Regions from separate parts of the Dyadobacter chenwenxiniae genome, predicted to be linked through region 2. Evidence: riboswitches for the same ligand, from Rfam matches in the RefSeq annotation. Region 2 holds a riboswitch; the other holds the start of a gene.
What was found. A riboswitch is a leader RNA that binds a small molecule or an ion and turns the genes downstream of it on or off. The one in region 2 is predicted to bind S-adenosylmethionine.

Region 1 (5,349 bases), 960 kb from region 2:
CATCGCAGTCGACGACCTCAATACGGATCTGGGTTGTTATGGTAACAAATATGTAAAAACACCAAATATCGATCGCCTGGCCAGGCGGGGCGTCAAATTTGACAGGGCTTACACGCAATTTCCGTTGTGCAGCCCAAGCCGCTCATCCCTTTTGACTGGTCAAAGACCGGATGTTACAAAGATTTACGAGTTGCAAACCCACTTCCGCAAGATTTTGCCGGATGTGGTAACGTTGCCGCAGTTGTTTAAAAACAACAATTATTACAGCGCCCGCGTCGGCAAAATCTACCATTACGGAGTTCCCGGCCAGATTGGAACTGACGGACTCGATGACCCTATTTCCTGGGACAATAAAATAAACCCGAAAGGACGCGATAAAACAGAAGAACCGCTGGTCAAGAATCTGACCCCCGACCGCGGCCTGGGAAGCGCATTAGCCTGGCATGCCAGCGAAGGGACGGACGAGGAGCAAACCGATGGCATGGTGGCGAGCGAAGCCATCAAGTTGTTAAAGGAAAAGAAAAATGAGCCGTTTTTTCTGGCCGTTGGATTTTATCGTCCGCACTCGCCTTACGTAGCGCCAAAGAAATATTTCGACCAATATCCGCTGGCCACCATCCCGCTTCCCAAAGAAATCGAAAATGACCAGGATGACATTCCCGAAGCTGCGATTTCCACCAAACCATCCCACTGGGGTTTGTCCGTTGCGGAAAGAAAAGAAGCATTAAGGGCTTATTATGCGACAATAACGTTCATGGACGCGCAGGTGGGACGTGTACTAGACGAGCTCGACCGTTTGAAATTGACGGATAAAACGCTCATTGTTTTGTGGAGCGACCATGGTTATAATGTTGGCCAGCACGGTCAATGGATGAAGCAGAGTCTGTTTGAAAATTCGGCACGTGTTCCGCTCATCGTGTCGGTTCCAGGCGGAACGAAGGGAAAAGCTTCTGGCAGAACCGTCGAACTCCTCGACATTTACCCTACATTAGCAGAGCTCTGCGGATTGACGCCTACACAAAAGCTAGGCGGTAAGAGCCTGACAACATTGCTCAAAAACCCCGATGCAATTTGGGACAAAGCTGCATATACCCAAGTGCGGCGCAACCAAATCTTCGGCCGTAGCGTCCGCACCGAACGCTTCCGCTACACGGAATGGGACGGAGGAAAAGCCGGCGTTGAATTATATGATCACGAGAAAGACCCAAACGAATTTACGAACCTGGCCAAAGAAAGCACCTACATCATCACAGTAAACGAAATGTCGATGCTCTTACAAAAAGGCTATCCCGATACAAAGTAAAAAAGGCCTGTCAGGGCCTTTTTTATGCATAAGTGTATAGTTCGTCTGTTAGATCTTTTTGGAAACCAAGTGTTTAAGCAACCTCATATAACTCAGCTTTGGGCGCTCTGGCATAGGAGTCATAACCCTCGTATGGATATTCTTCAAATTCATTTTCTTTGGCAGATTCAAGCTCTTCAACATTGTTGAAAACGCGTACACGGTCGATAAACGCTCTTTCTTCCGATGTCAGACATTCGAAAAGAATATCGATGATTGCGCCCATTTTGGCGTAAACATGTATGTCTTTTAATGATGGCGCACTTACACCCAGTGTGTAGCAATCATCAACGGCACCGTGATATGCGGGCACAAGACCGATCGCGTCTACAAGCAATCCTGCGTTCCTCTTTTCAACAAAAGCTTCTTTCAACCTTTTCACCAATGTTGCTTTATCCATATCATTACAATGTTTACAGAATCCAAGAAAATTTTGGCCTTCTGTCCTGGACAACCAGATTGATAACGTCTTTGTTCATTCCAATCAGAAACGATAGACCAGGTTATGTTGAAGGAATTAATTTCTTTAATTAAAATGTTCAACTCAGGTTTTAGACCTGCCAGAACGGTCAAATCGGAAAGATCATGGGTCAGAAAAGCTTTCAAACAACTACCAGAAACCTCCTTCCTATCAAAGATATTTACATTGAGATTTTTGCAAATGGCAGCTTTTAAACCTAATTCAACCGCATAACCACCCACGTAATAAGCGCCTTCATAATAGCCATTATTGTATAAAGCTTGCGCTTCTTTAAGCCTGATCAGTGCTAGTGTTTTAAGTTCTGTTAAAGTTGCCAATGCTAGTGTGTCATGAATTGTAACTGCAAGCTAGCAATAACATTCACACTTAGAGCCGCTCAATAAGCCGAAGGTTCCAAGCATTGATTCTTAGGTCGATATCATTGAATCTGCGGTCGCTCAAAACAAATTTTTTCCTTCCGCTTGCATTCTTAAAATCTTTATTCAATCTTTGTCTATCGAATTAGTAGATTTATAAAGAAGGAAGGGAGAGGTTAGGCTCTATGATCTTCTGGCAACCTATGACTTTTTAAGGTGCCCCAACCTAATTCTAATGATAAATCTGAGAATCCAACCACCGGAGTAAACAGAGTAAAATCGAGTTAAGGAAAGCCAAAAGCTTGTCCGGGAATGTCTATGGCGGTTTCGCGTTTGGCCGAATCGGTGTGGACTACTCAGGAAAGTTGCGGCATTTGGAAATTGACAAACTGAATATTGAAATTTAACACTTAGATCAACATGGAAATTTATTGCGACAATGCCGCCACAACTGCACTGGATCCGGAAGTGATTGAAGCTATCCTCCCATTTTTTACCGCAACCTTTGGCAATCCTTCCTCGACCCACTGGGCTGGCAGGAAGGTGAAAGATGCTGTGGATGATGCCCGAAAGACGGTTGCAAAAGTCTTAAATGCATCTGCGGAAGAAATCTATTTTACTTCCGGCGCAACCGAGGCCATCAATCTCGCGATCTCAGGTGCCATTGAGACCTATGACATTAACCATGTTGTGACGAGCAAAATTGAACATAAAGCCGTTTTGCAAACGATTCTCCAGCGCGAAAAAGCGGGCGACATCGAAACCAGCTTTGTGAAGCTGGACGAGCGCGGCAATGTTGACCTGTATCATCTCGAAAACCTTTTAAGAGCCAATCCCCAGACATTGATTTGTCTGATGCACGGCAATAATGAAATTGGAAATCTGACAGATATCCATGCGATCAATAAACTTGCTCAACGTTATGATTCTATTTTTTTCACGGACACCACCCAGACAATCGGAAAGCAATGGTTCGATCTGAGCCAGACGACTATCGATTTTCTGGTGGGTTCCGCGCACAAGTTTCACGGACCAAAAGGGGCTGGTTTTATTTATATCAATAAAAAACACCGCATCAAGGCGCAGATCTTTGGCGGCGGCCAGGAAAAAGGGCAGCGGGGCGGAACAGAAAATGTTACGGGCATTGTAGGACTGGCGAAGGCGCTTGAAGTGGCTTACCGCGACCTTGAAGCTAACCACAACAAAATTTGTAAGTTGAAACAATATATGGTTTCAAAGCTGGCGATCAGCGGCGTGCACGGCATTTGTTACAATGGGGAAAGCCATTCGCTTGAAAACAGCCTGGTAAACATTCTCAATGTTTCCTTCCCTTGTCTGGCTGCGGGAAGTTTGGTTAAAAGCCTTGATAATCTGGGAATTGCCGTTTCTGGCGGCAGTGCTTGTTCCAGCCAGGGCAGCTCGCATGTCATCACCGCGCTTCCTTGTCAAAAGGATAAAGAAAATATCCGTTTTTCATTTAGCAAGGTCAACACATTTGACGAGATCGACCATATCGTCCGAGCCATTGTGGGCATTTATCATACTGATCCTGTTGCGCACAACAGCTATTCACGTTTTCATTACGAATTAGCAAATTAAGCCTGAAAAGCTTTCTGCGAGAATCATCAAACATCCATTAGCCAGAAACAATTAATATGAGCAAGATCTTTTTCCTGAAAATCATTTACAGAAATGCTGTAAACCTTCACAAAATCACCTCCATAGTAGAATCAGTCAAAGGTGCGAGGATTAAACACCTCAATTTCATCAGTAAAGGAAGAGAGTTCGTAGGCGTAATCGCGTTTGAAGCCTCTCAACTCATAGACTTCGAACGGATCTTTGCCCTGATCAGAACAAACAGGGATATTTCCGATGTGGAGCAGATCACAGATGCAAGCTTTTGTTAATAAAGTATAGGATGCAGTTACATCCCTCCGGGATTTCCATTTTCTCTTATTTATCTTTGCTACCAATATTTCGTGCCTCCGGCACTAGCGGAACGCCAATGCCAGAGGCATAAAATTTCGGTAGGAAAATCGTCCGCCCAGGCATTAAGCCAAATGCCAAAGGCATGAAATTTCGGTAGAAAATTGCCTCGCCCAGGCAGTTTCAATCCCGGAGGCGTAAAATTTCAGTAGGAAAATCGTCCACCCAGGCATTAAGCCAATGCCGGAGGCATAAAATATCGGTAGCAAAAATCGCCCGGCCCAGGCAGTTCCGAATGCCGGAGGCATGTAACTGGAATCGCCTTAGTAAGCAGAAACAGCTTCTTTCGGCTTGCGATACTTGTGCAGGTTGATCAAAAGCACGCTTCCAAGGATGATGACCAGCCCTGCGATTTGGAGCACGGAAATGGATTCATTCGCGAAAAATATGCCTAAGAGCACTGCTACAACGGGATTCACATATGCATATGTGCTCACTTTCGTAGCCGGCTGCACTTTGAGAAGCCATACATAAGCGCTGAAACCAGCGATTGATCCGAATATGATCAGATAAGTCGTTGCCAGCCAGGCATCCATAGGAATTGCGGCAAGATCCAGGTTGGTGAACTCTCCGGAAATAAAGCTTCCTGGCAGAAACGCAATGCCTGCCGCGAGCATCTGCCATGTGGAGCTGACAGTTGCCGAGTTCGTGCCTGATTTATATTTGGAATACAAAGAACCACCTGCCCAAGCCATTGAGCCAAAGACGACAAGGGCCATTGCAAATAAGTCGCGGGAGCTGTTCAGGGAAGACATAGAGACCATAATTTTCTCGCTAAACAAAAGCACCACACCCGCAAAACCGATCAGTAAGCCAACAATCGTTGATTTATTGCTCAGATTTTCAGACCATTTGGGTTTATCAAGCAGGATGAACCAGAGCGGAGAGGAGGAGATCATAATCGCCACCATTGCGCTGGGAAGGAACTGTTCTACCCAGATCACGATGCCATTTCCAATAAATAACAGCAAAAGCCCGGTTATGATTGCTGGCTTTATGGCTTTCGCAGAAAACACATCTTCTCCCTGTAACAAACTCCAAATTAGCATGATTAAACCGGCCGTAATGAAGCGGAATGCGCCAAGAAAAAATGGCGGAAAGCCTTCTAATGCGCGTTGGATGAAGAAATAAGTAGATCCCCATACGATGTAAACGGTGGCAAAAGCCAGTACAACCAACAGGGT
Region 2 (5,349 bases):
AGAGTTTATCAGTAAACGCATCGACCTGGTATATGGATAGTTTCATGTAGTTCTCAAAATGGGGTTAGCACTACCAAGGTATTAAAAATATTCACGATTAGAAGAAGTTGCCTCTGGAAATTTTCAATTATATTATTAGAATCAGATAATAATTTCGACAGCGGTTTATACGTAAACTAGCTCCTTTTATTTTTCATCCGGAGATAAACGCCGTTGGTCCAGCCGAATCCTTCCTGGATCTCATACTCACCTCCGCCGGCAATAAGATTCGTGTCCGAGACATTATATTTTTCAAGCATTTTGCCCGAATGTTTAAATTCCTTATCCACCAGCGTGATCCATTCTGCGCAAAGTTCGTTGGCTGTTCGGTGAAAATTATAGTTACGCAAGCCTTTGTAAGTGATCCACTGCAAAGGTGCCCAGCCATTTGGCGCGTCCCACTGCTGCCCGGTCTTTACCGTAGTTGTTAAAAGACCGCCGGAACGCATAAAATTCAGGCGAATGTAACCTCTTAAATAATGTGACTGCGATTTGGTAGCCAGTTTGAAATAAAGCGGAAATGTGCCTGCCAGTGTCAGGGCTTTGGTAAAAGTCTGCTTTTTGAAATCGTAATCCATGAAATAATTGCGCGACTCATCCCAGAAATAGGTCTGAATGGCAGCGCTTCGCAAGCGGGCTTTTTCCTCATAAATCAAATGCATGCCCGAATTATCATTCAGCAAATAAGCCTCGGCCAGCGTTTTTTCGAGGTGGTGCATCAGGCAGTTCAGGTCAACGGGTAGAATGTCTGTGGTGTGAATGCTTGCAAAATCGTTTTCATCCGCAAACCACCGGCTGCTGAAATCCCATCCCGATTCGGCAGCTGCCCTGATGTGCCTGAAGACGGCATCAGGCTCCGTTTGAAATCGCTCCGCTGCTTCAACACTTAATTCAACATCTTCCCGGTAAGATTCGGGACGAGGTGTGGCCTTATCATCCCAATATCGGTTCAGCAGCACGCCGTCGGGCAGTTTTACAAGCCGTCTGTGTGCTGTGAACGGTTCATGCGCAGGGCCGTCGCTCTGCATCCAATAATCGTATTCCTTTTGGAGCTGGGGCAAATAGCGTTTCAGGATTTTCTTCCCGGCCATGTCACTGTATAGACGGACCATTAGTGAGAAAAACGGCGGTTGGGACCTTGTCAGATAATAGGTTCGGTTGGCGGTAGGGATGTAGCCAAAGCTGTCGATCAGATATGCAAAGTTGTTCACCATGCTTTCGATCAGATCCGTTCTCCCGGATTCTTTCAGGCCGAGCATTGTGAAATAGCTGTCCCAGTAATAGATTTCCCGGAACCGCCCGCCAGGGACAACATAGGGAAATGGCAGCGGGATCAGGGAACCGCCGCGTTCCTGGTTTTCGGGCTGACGGGTCAGAACAGGCCAAAGCCTTTTAATATGCTCCGAAGTGGATAAGCTTTTGTCTGCCTTAAAAGTGGACTTAATGTGCACAGGCATCCGGAAATTTGCACTCACAAATGTTTGCAGGTCGAAATCCGGTTCGCCCTTTTCGTGGTGATATCTTTCAATGATCAGGACGGGATCTTCCAGGGGGATCGCATCGGCGAAGGTTTTGGAATCCTTAAAAATATGACTGTGCTGGATATCACGGAAAAGCGTCCCATACAAGTCATCCGGAGAAACATGTGACTGACCATACGTGAAAGTTGGTGCAATGAATCCGTACAAATTTATTGTGGTTAGAGGACTGTGGTAAATGTAAGTTTGGGCAGCTTCATAGCATTTTCTATGAGTTGAATTTGAATGCCTAAAATGCCTGCCGCAGCGTTATAATCTATTTTTTCGGGATCGTCGGTTGGTTTGTGATAATCATCATGTCCGCCTGTGTGAAAGAAAAGGACCGGGATGTTTTTGGCATAAAAAGATCCATGATCCGAGCCGCCGCTTCCTGCCTTGTCTGTGAAAAACTTGGTTTCATTTTTGACATTCTTGAATATCTCAGGCCATTCTTCACTCGTTCCAAAGCCGCCGATCCCCACGCCGCGGCCAGCATCATAACGACCGATCATATCCATATTGGACATGAAATTGATTTTATCCAATGGCAATGTAGGATTGTTTACAAAATGGCGCGAGCCGAGCAAACCCAGTTCCTCTGCGCCAAATGCAATAAACAGGAAGTTATAAGGCTCTTTTACGTCGTTTTCGGAGAAATATCTGGCAAGTTCCAGCAATCCTGCAACGCCCGAAGCATTATCATCGGCTCCGTTGTGGATCTGTCCTTCGGGTTTTTCAGCCTTTGAACTCCCCTGTTTTCCCAAGCCTAAATGATCAAAATGAGCACCGATTACAATGGTATGCTCAGCCCCGTTATCCAGAAAGCCGATCACATTATTGGTTTCCCGTAAGCTGTCCGGCACCACGACGCGTTTGATTTTCGCTGTAAATGGCTGGTAATAACCGTCTGTTCCTTTTGGTTGAAGTCCGTAATTTCTGAATTGCTTCGCCACGTATTTTGCAGCTTTTTTGTTCTCCTTGCTGCCCGTTCCGCGGCCCTGCATTTTGTCCGACGCAAGCTTGTAAACGTGCCTGGAAATATTATCGGGAGAGGGCAGCTGGGCAAAAGCATTTTGGCAAACAAAACAAAGGAGGACTAAGTATTTTTTCATTGAACAGAGTAGCATTAAAGGGCAAAGATAAACCGCCCTACATCCCCTGCAAAATAGAATTTGCGCTTTTATTTGCATTTTCAGGCATCTGCGCTTAATATTGCAGCATCAAGTCAGTTGCTTCACCTAGTGTGCGATTGATTTATAAAGAAGAGGCGAGAGAATGGGCTCAATGAACCTCTGGCAACCTGCTACCACGATGGAGAAAGGTGCTAATTCCCACCTAAGTTATTAGGAGATATAAACTCAATTCGCGTGAACTTACAGTTAGAAATTTCCGTAAGCCGGATGGCTTTATTCTCGCATCTGCCCTGTGCATTCCACGGAGCAGTCTGTTAAATCTTTGAATTAAAACCTGTGCTCTGGCACTATGCAAGCGGAACAAAAAACATTTAAATATCCTTACGCCTACGCGCTGGAAATGGGTGGTGAACTGCCGGGCTTCGAGCTCTCGTACACCACTTATGGAACGCGAAACGCTGATAACAACAACATTGTCTGGATCTGTCATGCACTAACCGGCAGCTCTAACGCAGCAGAATGGTGGGATGGCCTGGTAGGGGATGACAAGTTTTTTGATCCTGCCAAATATTTCATCGTTTGTGTGAATGTGCTGGGTTCAGCTTATGGCTCAACGGGTCCGCTGAGCATTAATCCGCGTACGCACAAACCGTTTTACAGAACATTCCCGACCATTACAGTCCGCGATGTGGTTGGTGCCATGGATTTGCTGCGGCAGGAAATGGAGATCAGGAAAATCAAGCTTTGTATAGGCGGCTCGCTGGGTGGCCAGCAGGCTTTGGAATGGGCGGTGGAAGTGCCGGACCTTTTTGAGGAATTGATCCTGATTGCTTCCAATGCGCTGCATTCGCCCTGGGGCATTGCTTTCAATGAATCCCAGCGGATGGCGATCGAGGCGGACCCGACGTTTAATGATGGCACGGATGAGGCGGGAAGCATGGGCATGCGCGCTGCGAGGTCCATTGCACTGCTTTCATACAGAAATTACGACACTTATAACTTTACACAGGCGCGTGATAATCCGGATCAGATTGATGACTTCAGGGCATCGTCTTATCAGCAATACCAGGGCGATAAGTTTGTGAAACGGTTTAATGCTTATTCGTACTGGACGCTTTCCAAGATCATGGATTCGCATAATGTGGGCCGTAATCGCGGCGGAATTGTGCATGCATTGGGGTTGGTCAAGGCCAAAACATTGGTGTTGGGCATCAAATCCGACCTGCTTTTCCCATTATCCGAACAGCAATTTGTGGCCCGGCACATTCCGGACGCTGTTTTCCAGGAAATTGATTCCCTATATGGCCACGACGGCTTTTTGATCGAATATAAGCAGTTAACACAAGTAATCAGAGCTTGGCAGGAAACAAATGGCAAGTTGCAAACCGCGAGGATTTAGCATTAGACTTTCCAAGTTTTCAAAACTTGGAAAGTCTGGACTTGTCTCAATCTTACTTCGTGATTTTTAAAAGCAGTTCCGGCTCATTGGTTGTGATGTAATCAATGCCTTTTTCCAGAAACCATTTCATTGATTCTTCATCATTCACTGTCCAGACGTTAGTAGTGAGTTTTTTGTCACGGATAGCGGCAATGTATTCCGGCTTTTTCTTCAATACGCCCTGGTTATAATCAATGCCGTCGAGGCCTGCAGCTTGAATTTCGTCCGGTGTTTTGTCTCCGTTCAGATATTCCACATGTGCTTTTGGAGCCAGTTCTTTTACTTTTTTACAAACGTCAAAGTCAAATGCGATGTAATCCGTAATCTTTTCCACTTTCAATTTCTTCACCATTTCCACACATTTCGTGGCCAATGCCAGCGAACGTTCTTTGCCCATAGAAGAGGTTTTTATTTCAAGGATTAACCGCGTTTTCTTTTGTTTCGCACCCGCTTTCAAGTAAGCTTCCAGAGTTGGCAATGCCGTACCGTCTTCCAATTTGATCTGCGAAAGCTCCTGGGAATTCGTTTTTTCTATGTGCGTTCCTTTAATTGAATGATCATGAAGGACATAAATCACGGAATCGGCCGACATATGCACGTCAAATTCGCTCCCATAGCAGCCCAGCTTGATCGCATGTTCCAATGCGCCGATGGAATTTTCGGTTACGCCCGTATTTTTCCAGGCGCCACGGTGCGCTATGACTTTATTTTTGTTTTGAGACATGCTTTCAAAAGCGGTCAGACTAAGCAAACCAACTGCAATAATGGATAAGAATTTTTTCATTTTTTCGAATTTGGACTTATATAAAAAGAACACATTAACCTGGATTTACCCTGAACCGAAATCCAAAGCAGATTCGAAAATTAAAGCTTGTTTCGCTCAGCGGTGTTAGCTTAATGTTAATTTTCAGGAAGCATTATCTTTCGAAAAGCATCCAGTCAATGTAAAAAAGCAGTTTTTCGTTCTTATCGGGATTTGTGAAAACCAGAAAAATATCGGTCTGTCCGGTGGTGGGTTTGATGTCTGCCCGCAGCTCCTTCCACTCCCTTTTAAGGTCTTTTGATTTCACCCCGGCTATCGCTATCGAACCTAATAATGACCCGTCGACGCTTCCCTGCCGGATTTCCAATATTCCGCCTTCGCCCTCTTCCTGTATCCGAAATTTTATTTTTTTAATGTGGTTCAGATCAATCTTCGTAAAGCTTACAAACTTGCCGTTCC

Region 1: it holds a riboswitch for S-adenosylmethionine, as region 2 does, so the genes downstream of both, MUK70_RS02865 (cysteine desulfurase family protein) here and MUK70_RS29640 (homoserine O-acetyltransferase family protein) in region 2, are expected to answer to the same signal.

Annotation. Positions count from the first base shown of each region.
Region 1 is NZ_CP094997.1:691,976-697,324, forward strand. Features, by position in the region: gene MUK70_RS02850 (sulfatase) at 1-1,303, shown strand, start outside; gene MUK70_RS02855 (hypothetical protein) at 1,377-1,742, opposite strand; gene MUK70_RS02860 (HEPN domain-containing protein) at 1,721-2,140, opposite strand; SAM riboswitch class I at 2,331-2,424, shown strand; gene MUK70_RS02865 (cysteine desulfurase family protein) at 2,600-3,778, shown strand; gene MUK70_RS02870 (hypothetical protein) at 3,835-4,086, shown strand; gene MUK70_RS02875 (EamA family transporter) at 4,429-5,349, opposite strand, start outside.
Region 2 is NZ_CP094997.1:6,903,558-6,908,906, forward strand. Features, by position in the region: gene MUK70_RS29625 (PhzF family protein) at 1-46, opposite strand, end outside; gene treA (alpha,alpha-trehalase TreA) at 177-1,727, opposite strand; gene MUK70_RS29635 (M20/M25/M40 family metallo-hydrolase) at 1,739-2,668, opposite strand; SAM riboswitch class I at 2,808-2,915, shown strand; gene MUK70_RS29640 (homoserine O-acetyltransferase family protein) at 3,039-4,088, shown strand; gene MUK70_RS29645 (glycerophosphodiester phosphodiesterase) at 4,141-4,911, opposite strand; gene MUK70_RS29650 (PQQ-dependent sugar dehydrogenase) at 5,045-5,349, opposite strand, start outside.